One region of the Streptococcus porcinus genome, then DNA from elsewhere that is predicted to be linked to it. Evidence: predicted binding sites of a transcription regulator. Region 1 holds the regulator's gene; each other region holds the start of a gene.
The links. Region 1 encodes CtsR, which represses protease genes until heat stress. Its sites were predicted from a motif close to TTGGTCAAAAAAGGTCAAANA; they were not measured.

Region 1 (6,121 bases):
TACCTCCAATAAATTGAATTTTATTATTTTTAGCACTTTTTTATATAGAGTGCTAGTTCTGTTTACTATTTTATCACTTGGTCAAAAATAGTCAAGAAAAAAGAGCCTAGTTTTTTACTAAACTCTCTCTTTATCTTATTCTATGTCACATTTTATTTTGCCTTTGGTTAAACCAACTTTTAATTTATTTCCAGAAGATAACTGTCCCGAAAGGAGTAGCTCTGACAATTTATCCTCAACTTCTGTTTGAATCGTTCTTCGAAGAGGACGAGCCCCCATTTCAACATCATAACCTTTTTCAGATAGGTATTTAAGTGCAGACGGTTGGAATTTTAGAGTAATTCCCTTTTCTTTTAGGGTAGCAATTAATGGTTTCACCATAATCCTAACTACTTGTTGCATATCTTCTTGACTTAAACTGTGGAAAACAACCTTTTCATCAATTCGATTAATAAATTCAGGACGATAAGTTTTCTTTAGTTCTTCTAAAATCCGTTTTTCCATAGCTTGGTGATCGTGACTAATATCTCTAACACCAAAACCTACAGTCTTATCATCTCGAAGTGCTGTCGCACCTAAATTGCTGGTCATGATAATAATAGTATTCGTGAAGTCAACTTTGCGACCACGGGAATCTGTCAGCACACCGTCATCCAAAACTTGAAGAAGAACGTTGAAAATATCTGGGTGAGCTTTTTCAACTTCATCAAAGAGCAAAACGGAGTAAGGCCTATTCCTTACTTTTTCTGTCAATTCTCCACCCTCGTCATAGCCCACATATCCTGGAGGAGCACCATTAAGACGACTGGCTGAAAATTTTTCCATGTACTCTGACATATCGAAACGAATCAATGCTGATTCATCATCAAATAAAACTTCAGCCAAGGCTTTCGCCAGCTCTGTTTTCCCAACACCTGTGGGACCTAGAAACATAAATGAACCAATTGGCCGTTTGCCAGTGCGAATACCAGATTGGTTACGACGTATAGCCCTTGAAATAGCTGAAATAGCCTCGTCTTGACCAATAACGCGTTTGTGTAATTCTTCCTCTAAACGAAGGTATTTTTGGCTATCAGCTTGGCTAATTTTCTCAAGCGGTATGCCTGATAGTCTACTCAAAGTTGCCATAATATCATCTTCTGTAACTGGGGTTGGGTTGGGCTTTGTTTTCTGACCAGCCTTTAACAGACTAGCCACCTTTTTAAAATCCTTATCTAGGATAGCTTGATCAATAGGACTTAAAAGGGAGGGAGCCTCTTTTTTGATTAGTCCCTGAACTGTTGCACTTGCCTCATCTAAGAGGTCTATAGCAGAATCTGGCAGGTTTTTGCTAGTTAAATAACGATGTGCAACTTTAACAGCCACTTTGACAGCCTGATCAGAAATACCAACATTATGATACATCTCATAAGAAGATTTTAGACCAAGAAGAATTTGGTAAGCATCTTCAAGGCTTGGTTCTTCAATTAAAATTTTAGCAAAACGACGAGATAGAGCTGCATCTTTTTCAATATGTTTTTGATATTCTTCCTGAGTTGTTGCACCTACCATATGTAGCGTTCCACGAGACAAGGCTGGTTTCAAGATATTAGCTGCATCTAAGGTACTATCGATACCACTTCCAGACCCCATAATCGTATGTAATTCATCAACAAAAAGAATGATTTTCCCATCAGCTTCGATATCATCTATTATTTGGTTCATCCGCTCTTCAAAATCACCACGAAAACGGGTTCCTGCAACCACACTCATCATGTCCAATTCCAAAACTCGCATCTCCTGCAATTCGTAGGGAATAGCCCCCTCGACAATTCGTTGAGCTAGTCCATACGCCAAAGCCGTTTTCCCAACACCCGCATCTCCGACTAAGACCGGATTATTCTTGGTCTTGCGGCTCAATACCTGGACCATCCGAGTAATTTCTTTATCTCGACCAATCACCGGTTCTAAAAGTCCTTGACTGGCCATCTGCGTTAAGTCACGTGTGAAATCAGAAAGTTCACCTGCTGAACTTGCCGGTTTCATCATATCTGAGAAGGTCCCACCTGCTTTTGATTTTTTAGGTTTGCGTAATTCATAAATAGCTTTAATAGTCTCTTTACTATAGGCAGCCTGTCTTTCAATTGCTTTACGTAAATCAGAGATTTTCAACTCCCCTTGACCCTCATCTCGTAGTTTAAAACCAGCCATTTCAAGTAAACGTGCTGCCATCACATCAGGGTTCAATAATATTGCAAAAAGCACGTGTTCCGATCCCACTTCCTGGGCACCTGTTACTTGACGGATAGCATCTGAAAACTGGAGAATTTTTGTTAAAGTTCTAGACTGACCTTTTAAAGTCCATTCTTTCACATCATCATTTGGTGTTTGTCCCATAGCCAAAATAGCTGCCGCTTCATATTCTTCTATGGCAACTTTATCATCAAATTCATTGAAAACAAGTCCCGCGAGTGAATTGTTAACCACAACCATTGCTAAAAGAAGATGCCAGGTTTCTAAATATTGGCTATCAAAGCGTGCAGCTTGATATTGAGCCTGCTTGAAAATTTCTTGCATTTTAAGTGAGTAATCTATCATTAATTGCTTCCCTTCCTGTCAATACGCTGTAGCAAACGATATAGCATACGCGCACGAATAGCAGATGCGTCTGCCCCTAGAACTTCATCAGAGGCCATTGCTAAGATAACGTTCCCCTCGCGTTCAGTAATTAAATGTTCATCAAATAATAATTGAATAGAATCAGTAAAAACAACTTCACTCACCTGCTGACCAATATTTGCAGTTAAATTGCCAATGAGATGGTGTTTGTCTGAAAAGTGCACTTTAGCAATTCGAATATAGCCACCGCCACCCCGCTTACTCTCAACTTCATATCCCCGACTTTCAGTGAAACGGGTTTTAATAACATAATTAATCTGACTTGGTACCACTTGAAAAGAATCTGCTAATAGGGAACGTTTAATTTCGGCAATCCCCGATTGAGCTAATAACTCTTTGATATATTCCTCAATGCTATCCGATGTGTTTTTTGTCGGCATCAACTCACCCCTTCATTTCTACTCAATTTTTGACTAAAACTGACTTTTATTATAACAAATTGCAGATGTGAAAAGCAAATCTTTGTTTGCTAAAACAATCTCTTTGGTTCATATAGACACAAAAAAGGCAGAAACTAGTCCGCCTTTTCTTTATCTATTGTTCATTACTGATTAAGATAATTTAGTGATATTCACTGCTTGAGGGCCACGTTGACCTTCTTCAACATCAAATTCAACTTTTTGACCTTCATCTAAAGTTTTGAAACCATCAGACTGAATTGCTGAAAAATGTGCGAAGACATCTTGACCTTCCTCAGTTGAGATAAAACCGAAACCTTTTTCAGCGTTAAACCATTTAACTGTACCTTGTGCCATATACATCCACTTCCTTTCTAATAAAGCTATTGTGTAAAACTAGAGAGAAATGAAGATGTTAAAACACAAATATTTACTCAAAAACTAATTTACAATCCCAGTTTAACAGAGAATAAGGGTATTGTCAAGGCAAAACATTAAAACTCCTTTAAAACTTTAAAAAATAAATTAAATAGAAAGCGTTTAACTAGATCAAGGTAGTTTTTAGTTGAGTTTCTCCTCTCTCTAGGCTAAAATGTGTTGTATAAAGAAGTCACTATTTTTAACAGCTCAAAGTCATTAATTTCTTTGAGATAATTAATGAAAAATTAAGCGAATTGCTAAAATAGGCGATTATAGGAGAGAACATGTCCAACACCAACTTAGTAGACCGCATTCAAACTATGCGTCAAAAATATATTAACAATTACCCTACAGAGAAACTAAAGGCAGATTACACCTGTTCAGATATCAGAAAAGCTAAAAAATTAAAAAAGAAGCTTATTGCTCTTGAAAAAGAACGTTGCCACAAATTAATTGAACATATTGATGTCACTGAGATTGACCAAAAAATTGCTATTTTAAAAAATAACTACATTAATGAAAGTCAGTCATCTCATAAACAGGAAAAATCTTAATCATGCCAATAGCTATAATTGTCATCACCTTTTTACTTTCCCTCATCTTATCCAACGTTATTAATCGTATTATTCCTCAGATACCTTTACCCGCTATACAACTCTTTTTTGGTATTCTATTTGGAATTTTTAGCAAAGATCAAGCTTTAATTCTAAACCCTGAGCTTTTTCTAGCTTTTGTTATCGCACCTTTAAACTTTCGTGAAGGTCAAGAAAGTGATGTTAAAAGTTTTCTAAAGTCACGCAATCTGGTTTTATTCCTTATCTTGCCTACTGTTTTTTTAACCACTATTCTTATGGGGCTCAGTATTAAGGCCTTACTTCCTGTAGAATTACCCCTTGCTCTATGTTTTGCTATGGGGGCTTCTTTAGCCCCAACTGACGCCGTAGCCTTCTTATCCCTTGCTAAGCGTTTTAAGTTTCCTAATCAAATCAAAAATATTCTTACTTCCGAAGGGCTTTTAAATGACGCTAGTGGTCTAGTTGCTTTTCAGTTTGCCCTCATTGCTCTTACTACAGGCTATTTTTCTCTGACAAAAGCAGGGCTCCAATTATTAATTTCCATTGTCGGAGGGTTAGCTGTTGGTATCATCTTTGCATTATTAAATAGAATCTTTTTGTCTATCCTAGAAAAATATGACGCTGCCGATGTTACAGGAGCTCTATTACTTGAGTTAACTCTTCCTTTCGTTGTTTACTTTATTGCTCATGTGTTAAATGTTTCAGGTATTATTGCAGTTGTTATTGCTGGGGTTATGCAAGCCAACCGACTTAAAAAAGTTACCTTATTCGATGCACAAGTTGATCGTGTGACAACAATTATCTGGGAGACTATAAATTTTATGTTAAATGGTCTTGTCTTTATGATATTTGGCATGGAATTAGCTCAATTTACTAGTCCCGCAATCGCTAATCCAAACTATAGCAATGTTTCCCTCTTTCTACTGGTTTTTGCCCTCACTGCGATTCTATTCCTCATTCGTTACGTGTTAATCTTCAGTTATTTTTGGATAAGGAGTCTAAAGACTCGTAAAAGTATTCAAAAATACTGGAAACATATCAACCTTCTAACAGTTTCTGGTGTTAAAGGAAGTGTCTCTATCGCTATCATTTTATTGCTCCCAAAATTGACTGGAGTTCAAAATAGCATCGCTTTATTTATTGTCGGTTCAGTGACCTTGTTGAGTTTTTTGAGTGGCTTGCTTATTCTTCCTAAACTAGCACCTTTAGTGACCACATCTCAAAATCTTGTAACTAAAATCGCACTCTTGACAGATGTTTTACAGAACCTAGCGATGGAGAGTAGAACAGCACCAGCTAACCAAGCAGCACTCTACTACGTCATGGACAGTTATAATAATAGAATTGAAAACCTAATTTTGGAGCAAGAGCCCAATAATGTCAAAGAAGAATTAGCGGAATTACAGTTGCTCACCCTAACAATTGAAAGCGAAGGCTTAGAGCATGCTTACAAACAAAAGAAAATCAATATCATCGAGTACCGTGTCTACCAGAATTACATAAAATTACTTGAAAGACAGGTTAATCGTAGCTTTATCTCAAGTTTCAGCTACACAATTACTATTCTTTTACGCGTTTTACGTCATCTTTTACGAGAACTCCTTTCCTTTGGAGGGCGAAATGATAGAGTATCAACCACTTTCAGACAAGGAACACATCTTTCGCAGGAGAACCGAGATCATCTAACGGAATTGTATTTAGACAATACCGAGCTTATTATGGAAACTTTAGAAGATTTAGAAGGATTCTACACAACATCACTGGTTGATTTTCTGCAAAATCAACGCCTCCAAAAAGCAGAACTAATTAAATCTGGTTTATTTGTGGAACGCGTTATTGCCAATTTTATTCCCGATATTAGCGGGGAAAGATTGCATGGGTATTATCTAGAAAGACAGTTTATTTCTAATTATGAACAGCGAGGTGAACTAACAGCTAAAGAAGCTCAAGCCTTACGTGATGAAGTTAATGAACTAGAAAGTTATTCCTTACGCGAGAGCTCCCCCAACTTTGCCTACGACCTTATTAAATATCGACACACAACGAAGTGACCTCCTCACTTCGTTTTTT
Region 2 (6,121 bases), 1.6 Mb from region 1:
CTCATCTGCTTGCCCATAATAGTAGCCTATTTCTGCTGAGAAACCAAGTTCCTCCAATAACTCCCTTTCAAGAGCTGTAGCATGATCTTCGCCATATTCTATTTCACCACCAGGTAAGAACCAAGAACCATTCGGGGCTTGTACTAAAATAATTCTGTCATCTTCTTGGTTGGGAATAATTGCATAAACACCATAACGTGTCTGATAGTTTTTTTGATCACTTTTTTCGCCGAAAACTGGGACTGTCATAAGCTCCCTCCTTTTTACTATTATACTAAAAATTAATTGATTTAACTTATTAAAATGTGTATTTTTGATCAAAAATTAATAAAAAGAGTGCTATTTTTAGCACTCTGATATATTAGTCCTTTTGCTGAGGAATAGGTTGTGTTCTAGTAAGTTTCTTGGCGCTTTTGATAACTATATTGCCATTACTAGTCAATATGGCTTTCAGCTCTTTCTCAGTAGGGTTTTCAAGATAGTAGTCAGTGATAGCGTCTTCAATATAATCTTGAATTGTTCTTCTAAGTGGACGAGCACCCATCTTAGCATCATAGCCGAGATCAACTAATTTTTCTTTTACCTTATCTGTAACATCAAGGTGAATATTATTATATGCTAAGCGTGTATTGACATCGGCTAACATTAAGTCAACGATATGTAATAAATTGTCTTTACTTAATGCTTGGAATTCAATGATGCCATCAAAACGGTTCATAAATTCTGGACTGAAGTAATTGCTTAACTCACCTAAAACAGAATTAGTACGTCCTTCGCGGGATGCACCAAAACCAACAGAGGCTTCAGCTTTGCTGGTACCTGCATTTGATGTCATGATGATAATAGTATCCTTAAAGCTGACTGTCCGCCCTTGTCCATCAGTAAGCCTACCGTCATCTAAAACTTGCAGAAACATATGCATAACATCAGGGTGAGCTTTTTCAACTTCGTCTAATAATATCAGTGAATAGGGATTTCGTCTGACTTTTTCTGTTAATTGACCAGCTTCTTCATACCCCACATATCCTGGAGGAGCCCCCACTAGCTTAGCAACAGCGTGTTTTTCCATATATTCAGACATGTCAAAGCGAATCATATTATCGGCTGAGCCAAAGAGTTCAATAGCTAATTGTTTAGATAATTCCGTTTTCCCTACCCCAGTCGGACCTACAAAGAGGAAAGATCCAATTGGTCGATTTGGACTACCTAAACCGACACGATTACGACGAATAGCTTTAGCAATTTTATCAACAGCAGCATCTTGACCAATTACATGAGCCTTCAAATCATCTGATAGATTAACTAATTGAGACTGTTCTTTCTCTTTGAGATCACCAACAGGAATATTGGTTTTTTGTTCAACAATTGCTTCAATAGTCTTTTCAGTAATGATAGGAGTATCTTGATCGTCTAACTTTTGGTTTTGGAGCTCCTTGTACTTAGCGATTTGGTCGCGAAAATAAGCTGCGCGTTCAAAATCTTCATCACGAGTGGCTTGCGCTTTTAAATTTTCGGCTTCCACTAAACGTTTATCAATTTCTTTAGGATCAACGAAATTAAGAGTTAAATTCATTTTTGAGCCAGCTTCATCAAGTAGGTCAATAGCTTTATCCGGTAAGAATCGGTCTTGGATATAACGATTCGATAAATTAGCGGCTGCTTCAATGGCATCTTGACTGTATTTGACATGATGGTAGTCTTCGTATTTGGCTTGAATACCTTTAAGGATGGTAATGGTTTCTTCCACAGAAGGCTCATCGACCTTAACAGGTTGCATCCGACGTTCTAAGGCTGCATCTTTTTCGATGATGCGGTATTCATTGAGTGTAGTGGCACCAACCAGCTGTAACTCACCACGAGCTAAGGCTGGTTTTAAGATATTGCCAGCATCCATATTGCCATCTCCTGCAGTACCAGCACCAACTATTTCATGAATCTCATCAATGAAGAGAATAACATCTTGACGGTTACGAATCTCTTCCATTAATTTTTGCATACGTTCTTCAAATTGTCCACGAATACCAGTTCCTTGAACTAGACTAACCACGTCTAAGCGAATAACCTCTTTATGTTGAAGTTTATGAGGAACACTGCCATCAACGATTTTCTGAGCTAAGCCTTCTACAACTGCAGTTTTACCAACGCCTGGCTCACCAATCAAGACAGGGTTATTCTTAGTTCGTCGATTTAAAATTTCAATGACGCGAAGAATCTCTTCATCGCGACCAATAACAGGATCAATATCACCATTTCTTGCGATATCGGTCACATTAATCCCAAACTCTTCAAGGAGACCGGGTTCTCTTTGAGTCTGTCTTGCGTTTTGGCCAGAAATTGCTCCTTGTCCATTGCGGTTGTTGCCTCCGCCAGCCCCGCCATTACCATTTTGTCGACCAGTTTGGGTTGGAGGCGTATTTGGTAAGTCACCAAAAGCTCTAAAGTTATTGAGATCACCAAAGAAATCATCAAATAAAGGATTTAAAGAATCTTTTTGATCTTGGGGTTTAGAACGCAACCCGCCCCAAATCGAGTTGTTTGCATCAGTTTTTATAATTTGATAACAGTTTTGACAAAGGTCGATTTGTCTTTGCTTCCCATTCACGTTAGCATATAGGTGAATAGAGGCTTCGTTTAATTTACAGTTTTGACAAAGCATAAAATACCTCCTGGGGCTTTTGTTCAAAAGAAAACCATTTAGTCAATAATGGTCAAACTTCATAGTCTTATTATAGCACCCTTAGGTTGGAAATCAAGCAAAAAGTTCAAAATTTGGCACTTGTATTTATAGAGTGATAGTTATGGGTTACAAAAGAGTAAATAGGTCAATTTTGGCCTAAAGTTTGTGAAAAAACTGATAAAATTAGTTCTTTTTGTGTTGGTTTATTTATTTTTATGATAGAATAAAGGGGATAACAAACGAATAGGAGAAAAGACATGGAATCACATTTAGTGAGAATCATTAATCGCCTTGAATTGATGGTCAATGATGGTGGCAATTTAAAAAGAAATTTTGAACGTGATGGTGTTGTAGTTGCTGAGGTATCTTTTGCAAATGATCCAGAAAGCGGTCCCGTTTTTACATTACGTGATGTGGAAGCGCGTGAATCATACTCATTTGATAGTATTGATTTAATTGCAATGGAAATTTACGATTTATTATATTGATTTTGCGGGAGCATGGATAGAAAGCTTATTTTTCAATAAGTTTTTTATTTTTACTTAAAATGTATTTTTATTTAAAAAGGTTATATTTATTCTTTTCATTTAGATATGACCATAGTTGTTTATTCCGTTAGAAGGTTTGCTATTAAAAACAAAGAACCTTTACTAATCTTTTTGGTATAATAAAGAGAAAATAGAAAAAGGAAGTAAGTAATGGTTACAATCATCGATGGTAAAGCATTGGGCCAAAAAATGCAAAATAAATTAGCCGAAAAAGTAAACGATTTAAAAAGGGAACATGGAATTGTTCCAGGCTTAGTTGTAATTCTTGTAGGTGATAATCCAGCAAGTCAAGTTTATGTCCGAAATAAAGAAAAATCAGCCATTGCGGCAGGTTTTAAGAGTGAGACAGTACGTTTGTCAGAATCAATTTGTCAAGAAGAGTTAATTGCTATTATTCATCAATTTAATCAAGACGATACGATCCATGGCATATTAGTTCAGCTTCCCTTACCAAGTCATATTAATGACAAAAAGATTATTCTCGAAATTGATCCTAAAAAAGATGTGGACGGTTTTCATCCTATGAATACCGGCCATCTTTGGTCTGGTCGACCTCTAATGGTTCCTTGCACCCCGGCTGGTATTATGGAGATGTTTAGCGATTACGGTATTGATTTAGAAGGAAAGCATGCAGTGATTATTGGGCGTTCAAATATCGTTGGTAAGCCGATGGCACAGTTATTACTTGACAAAAATGCCACAGTGACTTTAACTCATTCACGGACACGGCATTTAGCAGAAGTCGCAAGACAGGCTGATATCCTGATTGTAGCTATTGGACAAGGTCATTTTGTGACAGAAGAATTTATCAAAGAAGGAGCCGTAGTTATTGATGTCGGCATGAATCGTGATGATAATGGTAAACTAATAGGAGATGTAGTCTTTGAACAAGTGTCCCAAAAGGCAAGTTATATCACGCCGGTACCAGGAGGCGTAGGACCAATGACCATTACGATGTTGCTAGAGCAAACTTATCAGTCCGCTCTAAGAAGTGTTAGCAAATGAAATTATCGCAGGAATTTTTAAAGCAAGTGATTACCAAAAGGAAAAGAGCAAGCCATAAGGGAGATTATGGTCGATTACTCTTAGTTGGGGGGCTCTCTCCTTATGGTGGAGCGATCATCATGGCTGCAAAAGCGGCTGTTTATAGTGGTGCTGGCTTAGTAACTGTGGCTACTGAAAAAGATAACATTAGTCCACTTCACGCTCAATTACCAGAAGCGATGGCCTTTTCAGTCGATGACAAAGCCCTATTCTTACAACATATACGGACTGCGGATGTTATTCTTATCGGACCCGGACTTTCGGAGAATAGCAAAGCTGAGACCCTATTTGATTCCGTTATGGCGCAGGTGTCAGAGGAGCAGATTTTAATCCTAGATGGCTCTGCTCTAAACCTCATAGCAAAAAGAAAAGACCAAGTTAAAAAAGGTCAGAATCTTGTTTTAACCCCTCACGAAAAAGAATGGGAACGTTTATCAGGGTTAGCAATTGAAAAACAGAACTTGCAGACTACCCAAGAAGCTTTAAGTCGTTTTCCTGATAGCACTATACTAGTTGCAAAAAGTCACGCTACGAGTATTTTCTATCAAGATCAGATCTTTCAAATAGGTATTGGGGGCCCTTACCAAGCAACGGCAGGTATGGGCGATACGCTAGCAGGTATGATAGCTGGCTTTGCTGGTCAATTTCAAAATGTTAGTCTAGTTGAAAGATTAGCTGCGGCAACTTACTTGCATTCTTATATTGCAGACCAACTAGCTAGGGATAACTATGTGGTATTGCCAACTACTATTTGTGAGCAAATACCCTATTGGATGAAAAAATGGTGTCAGAATTAACCTTCTTTTGTGAGAACTAATGACTAGGAGCTACAGGCTCCTTTTTTCGTGCTTAGAGCAGACTTTTTAAGTGAAAAAATGGTATAATTGCTTTTGTAAAGTGGCGTTTTTGCCTTTAACAAAAAAGAAAGGAAACCTGATGTCTGATTATTTAAGTGTTAGTCAATTAACCAAATACCTTAAATTGAAGTTTGATCGTGATCCCTATTTAGAACGGGTTTATCTGACAGGTCAGGTTTCGAATTTTAGAAAAAGACCTAACCATCAATACTTTTCTTTGAAGGATGAAGGAGCAGTCATTCAAGCGACTATTTGGGGCGGCGTCTACAAGAAATTGGGTTTTGATTTAGAAGAAGGGATGAAAGTAAATATTGTTGGCCGTGTGCAACTTTACGAACCTTCAGGGAGCTATTCCATTATTATTGAAAAGGTAGACCCAGATGGTGTCGGAGCCCTAGCCCTTCAGTTTGAACAGTTAAAAGCTAAACTAAGTAAAGAAGGTTACTTTAATGACAACCACAAACAAGCTCTACCTCAATTTGCTAAAAAAATCGGAGTTGTAACGAGTCCAAGTGGGGCAGTTATCAGAGATATTATTACCACGGTATCTCGGCGCTTTTCTGGTGTCGATATCCTTTTGTTTCCGACTAAAGTTCAAGGAAGTGGGGCAGCAGAAGAAGTAGTGGCCAATATTGCCCTTGCAAACCAAAGAACAGATTTGGATTTGTTAATTGTTGGTCGTGGGGGAGGTTCTATTGAAGATCTTTGGGCCTTCAACGAAGAGATAGTAGTTCAAGCTATTTTTGAATCACGCCTGCCCATCATCTCAAGCGTTGGTCATGAGACAGATATTACCTTGGCCGATTTTGTAGCTGATCGGCGAGCAGCTACACCGACAGCAGCGGCTGAGCTAGCCACTCCTGTCACTAAAGCTGATATTATTTCTTGGATAAGTGAACAACAAAATAGAGCTTATCAAGCTAATCTACGCTTGTTGAAGCTAAAAGAAGATCGGTTAGCCAAGCTGTCACAATCTGTTATATTTAGGCAGCCTG
Region 3 (6,121 bases), 550 kb from region 1:
CCTGACTATCAGTGATACGATTATCAGATGCTTGTCCATAAAAATCATGATCTTGTTTGGCTACTTGCTCTTTTAGGATGTGGAAATGATCCATATCGCTATTAATAATAACTGCACGACTATTTTCCATCAAAAGACGTTTGTGGTAAAAATAGTCTTCAAAGTTAGGATGTTCAATTGGTCCAATGTGGTCTGGACTAATATTTAGGAAAACCCCGACATCAAAAGTCAGACCATAAACCCGACCAACCAGATAGGCCTGGCTGGAAACTTCCATAATCAAGTGGGTCATGCCATTAGAAACACATTCAGCCATCATTTTGAAAAGGTCCAAGCTTTCAGGTGTTGTTAATTGTGACTTGAAAAAAGTCTGCCCATCCAAAGTAGTATTCATTGTGGATAGCATAGCTGTCTTATGAGATTGCTTTAAAATATGGTAAGCAAAATAAGCTGAAGTCGTTTTGCCTTTAGTTCCTGTAAATGCTAACAACTTAAGTTTATCTTGTGGGTTATCATAAAAAGCCATCGCAATAATAGACATGGCATGCTTGATGTCATTAACAATAATTGCTGGAATACCGACTTCATAGTCCACTTCAGAAATATAAGCTTGTAAGCCCTGATTTAGTGCTGATTGGAGGTACTCTGCCTTAAAGTTAGCTCCTTTTACAAAAAATAAGGTCTGATTATCTGCATCACGGCTATCATAACTGAGTTTTGCAAAGTTTAAACCAGTATAGTGATAGTAGTAGCTATCTTCTGCAATGACCTCACGAAAATTTTTGTCACCCTTTAATAAATCAATAATTGTTTCAATTCTTATCATAATTCTTATTTTATCTTTTATGTTTCAGATTTACAAGTAACTAGCAAAAGTTTATAATATATCTATTATATGAAGAAAGAATAGTTATGGATAAGAATAAAAATAAACTGACACAAGAAGAATTAATGTTGCAGGGAACAGTTTGGTCCACAGCGAGCAACTTTATAAGTCGCTTACTTGGGGTTATTTATATTATTCCCTGGTTAATTTGGATGGGGCAACACGCCACTCAGGCTAATGCACTCTTTAATATGGGCTATAATGTGTATGCCTATTTTTTATTGATTTCAACAACAGGGCTGAATGTTGCCATTGCAAAACAAGTTGCTAAGTATAATTCCCTTAATCAAAAAGAACATAGTTACCAACTCATCCGAACAACCTTAAAATTAATGATTATTCTTGGTCTGATTTTTTCGGTCATTATGTATATAACGTCACCTTTCTTTTCAACCTTATCTGGGTCGGACGGTCAGCTAATACCAGTTATGCACAGCCTGTCGCTCGCTGTTTTTATATTTCCTGTCATGAGCGTTATCCGTGGTATCTTCCAAGGGCACAATAATATAAAACCTTATGCTCTTAGCCAAATAGCAGAGCAGATTATCAGGGTGATTTGGATGCTAACAGCTACCTTTATGATTATGAAGATAGGATCTGGCGACTACCTACATGCAGTTACTCAATCGACGCTAGCTGCTTTCATTGGTATGATTGCGAGTATGGCTGTTCTAGTTTTTTATTTAGCAAAAGAGGGGCTCTTAAAGGCTATTTTAGCTAAACCAAAGCAAGATGTTCCAATTGATGCTAAGGGCTTGTTATTGGAAACCTTGAAAGAGTCAATTCCTTTTATTGTGATAGGGAGTGCTATCCAAGCTTTTCAACTGATTGACCAGTGGACCTATTCCAATACGATGCTTCTTTTCACAAATTATACCAAAGAGCAACTCTTGATCCAATTTGGTTATTTTAATGCCAATCCTGCTAAAATTACCATAATTTTAATTGCTGTGGCAGCTTCTATTGGTGGTGTTGGGATTGCACTTTTGACAGAGAACCATATCAAAAAGGATAGTCGTGCATCGGCAAAATTGATTATTAATAATGTGGTTATGTTGATGATATTTCTTTTGCCAGCGTTACTAGGTGCTATTATCTTGGCCCGCCCTCTTTATTCTGTTTTTTATGGTTTCAGTGAAGTTGAGGCGATTAACTTATTTAGGGCAGTTCTTTTTCAAACCATTTTATTAGCTCTATATACCTTATTAGCGCCAATGTTACAAGCTCTTTTTGAGAATCGTAAGGCTCTCTATTATTTTGCTTATGGTATCCTTACTAAACTTGTTTTACAAGTACCATTAATTTATCTTTTTCACGCCTATGGTCCTATTATTGCCACTTCACTGGGCTTACTAGTTCCTATTTACCTGATGTATAAACGTCTTCACCAGGTCACTAAATTCAATCGAAAACTATTACTGAAACAACTAACATTAATTGCTCTACTAACAGCTATTATGGGAATTGTGGTAGCATTTGCTAATTGGCTTTTAGGATTTGTTTTTACTCCAACCGGACGTCTATCCAGTCTCCTTTATCTCTTGATTATTGGTTTGATTGGAATCATAGTATACGGTTATTTAACTCTTGCGACACATCAGTTGGATAAGTTAATTGGTCATAAGGCAGAAAAACTTAGAGCTAGGTTAAAAATGCCCTGAGACCGCAAAATGTACAGAACAGACTAGCACTTTGTAGTGAGTTCTAGCTGTTCTTTTTTAGTCTTCTGAAGAAATTCTTTTGCAGCTCTGCTCCAAAGAAAGTTTGTTTGACAAAGCTGATTATATTTTTAAAAGAATTACCTAAATATGAAAAATTCCCCAGCAAAGACTAATGATTTTTGGTATAATGTGGAAGGTAAAAAATTTTTAGAAGGAAGTATGTTATCATGGGAAAATGTCAAGTTATTTCACATCCACTTATTCAGCATAAACTATCAATCTTACGCAGAGAAGACACTTCAACAAAGAATTTTCGAGAATTAGTCAATGAAATTGCGATGTTGATGGGGTATGAAGTATCACGTGATCTTCCGCTTGAAGATGTAGAGATTCAAACACCAGTGGCAAAAACAGTGCAGAAACAACTCACAGGTAAAAAATTGGCTATTGTCCCAATACTTAGAGCAGGTATCGGAATGGTTGATGGATTCTTAAGTTTAGTCCCAGCTGCGAAGGTTGGACATATCGGAATGTACCGTGATGAAGAAACTTTTGAGCCAGTTGAATACCTTGTTAAACTTCCTGAAGATATTGATCAACGTCAAATTTTTGTTGTGGACCCAATGCTTGCGACTGGTGGTTCTGCTATATTAGCTGTGGATTCCTTGAAAAAACGTGGAGCAGCTAATATTAAGTTTGTCTGTCTCGTAGCAGCACCAGAGGGTGTGAAAAAGTTACAAGAAGCTCACCCTGATGTTGATATTTATACAGCAGCCTTGGACGAAAAGTTAAATGAACATGGCTACATTGTACCTGGTCTTGGTGATGCGGGTGATAGATTATTTGGTACAAAATAAAAGCTCCAAATGCTTTGATTCAACTCAAGGTCATGAATAATTTTCTAACAACGATCTTTGCTAATATGAGAGAAGGCTTTCTAGTAAGGACTGGAAAGTTTTTTCAAAAGGAAAGTTATTATTTGACCTTATTTGACCAATAGATTATAATGAGGACAGTCATTAAAAGATAAATCTATTGAGACTTATATATTAATAGATATTTTATTTAGATTGGAGAATACTATGATTCCTGTAGTTATTGAACAAACAAGTCGAGGAGAACGTTCTTATGATATCTATTCACGTCTCCTAAAAGACCGTATTATTATGCTAACTGGACCAGTTGAAGATAATATGGCGAATTCTATTATTGCACAATTGTTATTTTTGGACGCGCAAGATAATACTAAAGATATTTACCTCTATGTAAATACACCTGGAGGTTCAGTTTCAGCTGGACTAGCAATTGTTGACACTATGAACTTTATTAAATCAGATGTTCAAACTATTGTAATGGGTATGGCTGCCTCAATGGGAACTATCATTGCATCATCAGGTGCCAAAGGCAAACGATTCATGCTACCAAATGCTGAATACTTAATTCATCAACCGATGGGTGGTGCTGGTAGTGGTACGCAGCAAACGGATATGGCAATTGTTGCTGAACAGTTGTTAAAAACACGGAAACGCCTTGAAAAAATCCTTGCTGATAATTCTGGTAAGACGATTAAGCAAATTCATAAAGATGCAGAACGTGACTACTGGATGGATGCCAAAGAGACGTTGGAATATGGCTTCATTGATGAAATTATGGAAAATAATGAATTAAAATAAACTAAAAGAACCGAAATATCTATTTTCGGTTCTTTTATTAAGTTGAAGTTGTTTTACTAGTAGCTTATAAGTATTGATATTATTCTACTATTTAGGAATATAAAAAATTAGGAATGAAAAAAAGACGAAAACCAAGTTATAATAGCGTGAGGTTTATCTGGAATGCGGTAGGTAAAAATTAGGGAAAGGCTATCGTTTTAGAAAGGTAAAGACTTTTTAAATATGGTTATGGAAAGTGAGGATGATTTTAATTCATAAAAACATGGTATTAGCTCTGGTTTATGATATAATCATTTTATGTTAGTCATTAACGAAGATCTATTTGCTATTGAAGACGCTATTGATCATTTAATAGAAGATATTAAGAAAACAGAGGAATTTCAAACTTATCGAAAAGTCTACAATAAGTTTAAAAAAGACCAGCAACTGCAATACGAAATTGAACAGTTTCAGAGATTACTCACTGATGTAGCAGATCAAAAAGACTACTTAAGGTATCGTCCCGACAGTAAATCCATTAATAAAGAAATCTTGCGTAAAAAGAGAGAGCTTGATTTACACCCTAAAGTGGTTGCATTGCGAATTGCAGAGGTTGATTTACAAACAATTTTAGCAGAGATTGCAGAGAGCATTGCTGAAATTGTGTCCTCAACTATCTTTATTGATACAGGGTTACCATTAGCTGAACGACGAGAAAGAATTGCAAAAGGAATTTATCGAAATATAAAAGAAGGAAATAGCGCATGTTTGAAAGACAAAGTAGAGTTGGAATAATCGTCTACCTTTATTACAATCGTGATGCCCGTAAGATTCAAAAATTTGGTGATTGCCATTACCATTCAAGAAAATCACGCTATATTATTCTATATGTTAATAAGGAAGAACTTGCAGACAAAGTTAAAGATATTAGCAAATTGAAATTTGTTAAAGAAGTTAAACTCTCTGAGCTTGATGCCATTGATCGTGACTTTGTAGGAAATCTTTACCGTTAAAACAATTTAATAAAGAGTATAGTTTCTCAAAGAGGCTAAGTGGCTAGGAATTAATGTCCTAGCCTTTTTTACATTAAAAACCAGTTTAAACTATTGACAATTTTCTGATAATTCTGTATTCTTAGATACATATTACTTTAGACTAGATGAGGAAATGATTTATGCAAAAGAAAATTTTTGCCACAATAGGCGCAGGACTCGCTTTATTTTCATTAGCAGCTTGTGATGCGGCTCCCCCCAGTAGTACATCAAATGCTGAAGGAACCAAAATTGAGAAAACGGTGAAAATTGGTCTAAACTTGGAGCTGACAGGACCAGTTTCTGCTTATGGCAGTGCAGAAAAAGTTGGCGCAATGATGGCTGTTGCTGAAATTAATAAAGCTGGTGGTATCAATGGTAAAAAGATAGAAGTCATTTCAAAAGATAACAAATCAGAAAATGCTGAGTCTGCTACTGTAACGACTAGCTTGGCAACGCAAAATAACGTTAATGTCATTATCGGACCATCTACTTCAGGAGCGGCAGCAGCAGCATCACCTAATGCCACACAAGCAGCAGTACCGTTGATTACGCCTTCTGGGACGCAAGATGACTTAACGATTGCGAAAGACGGAAAAACGTACGATTATATCTACCGAACAACTTTTATTGATTCTTATCAAGGAGATGTTTTGTCAACATTTGCCAGTGATCATTTAAAAGCTAAAAAAGTGGCTCTCTTTTATGATAACTCTAGTGACTACGCAAAAGGCATTGCCAAACGATTTAAACGTGTTTACAAGGGTAAAATTGTTTCCGAGTCTACCTATCAGTCAGGTGATACGGATTTCCAATCAGCATTGACAAAAATAAAAAATCAACATTATGATGCTGTCATTATGCCGGGTTATTATCAAGAAACTGGGACTA

Region 2: a site for CtsR is predicted at 2,695-2,715, ahead of FGK96_RS02270 (ATP-dependent Clp protease ATP-binding subunit). Genes of this name have one in related genera too.
Region 3: a site for CtsR is predicted at 3,524-3,544, ahead of clpP (ATP-dependent Clp protease proteolytic subunit ClpP). Genes of this name have one in related genera too.

What each region holds. Positions count from the first base shown of each region.
Region 1 covers NZ_LR594036.1:2,065,636-2,071,756, forward strand. The annotation lists gene FGK96_RS09980 (ATP-dependent Clp protease ATP-binding subunit) at 136-2,577, opposite strand; gene FGK96_RS09985 (CtsR family transcriptional regulator) at 2,577-3,038, opposite strand; gene FGK96_RS09990 (cold-shock protein) at 3,210-3,413, opposite strand; gene FGK96_RS09995 (hypothetical protein) at 3,761-4,030, shown strand; gene FGK96_RS10000 (cation:proton antiporter) at 4,033-6,102, shown strand.
Region 2 covers NZ_LR594036.1:450,050-456,170, forward strand. The annotation lists gene FGK96_RS02265 (NUDIX domain-containing protein) at 1-249, opposite strand, end outside; gene FGK96_RS02270 (ATP-dependent Clp protease ATP-binding subunit) at 362-2,656, opposite strand; gene FGK96_RS02275 (DUF1797 family protein) at 2,935-3,165, shown strand; gene FGK96_RS02280 (bifunctional methylenetetrahydrofolate dehydrogenase/methenyltetrahydrofolate cyclohydrolase) at 3,376-4,230, shown strand; gene FGK96_RS02285 (NAD(P)H-hydrate dehydratase) at 4,227-5,066, shown strand; gene xseA (exodeoxyribonuclease VII large subunit) at 5,206-6,121, shown strand, end outside.
Region 3 covers NZ_LR594036.1:1,518,455-1,524,575, reverse strand. The annotation lists gene FGK96_RS07330 (UDP-N-acetylmuramoyl-L-alanyl-D-glutamate--L-lysine ligase) at 1-826, opposite strand, end outside; gene FGK96_RS07325 (putative polysaccharide biosynthesis protein) at 913-2,547, shown strand; gene upp (uracil phosphoribosyltransferase) at 2,775-3,404, shown strand; gene clpP (ATP-dependent Clp protease proteolytic subunit ClpP) at 3,630-4,220, shown strand; gene FGK96_RS07310 (YlbF family regulator) at 4,518-4,994, shown strand; gene FGK96_RS07305 (DUF2129 domain-containing protein) at 4,964-5,212, shown strand; gene FGK96_RS07300 (ABC transporter substrate-binding protein) at 5,374-6,121, shown strand, end outside.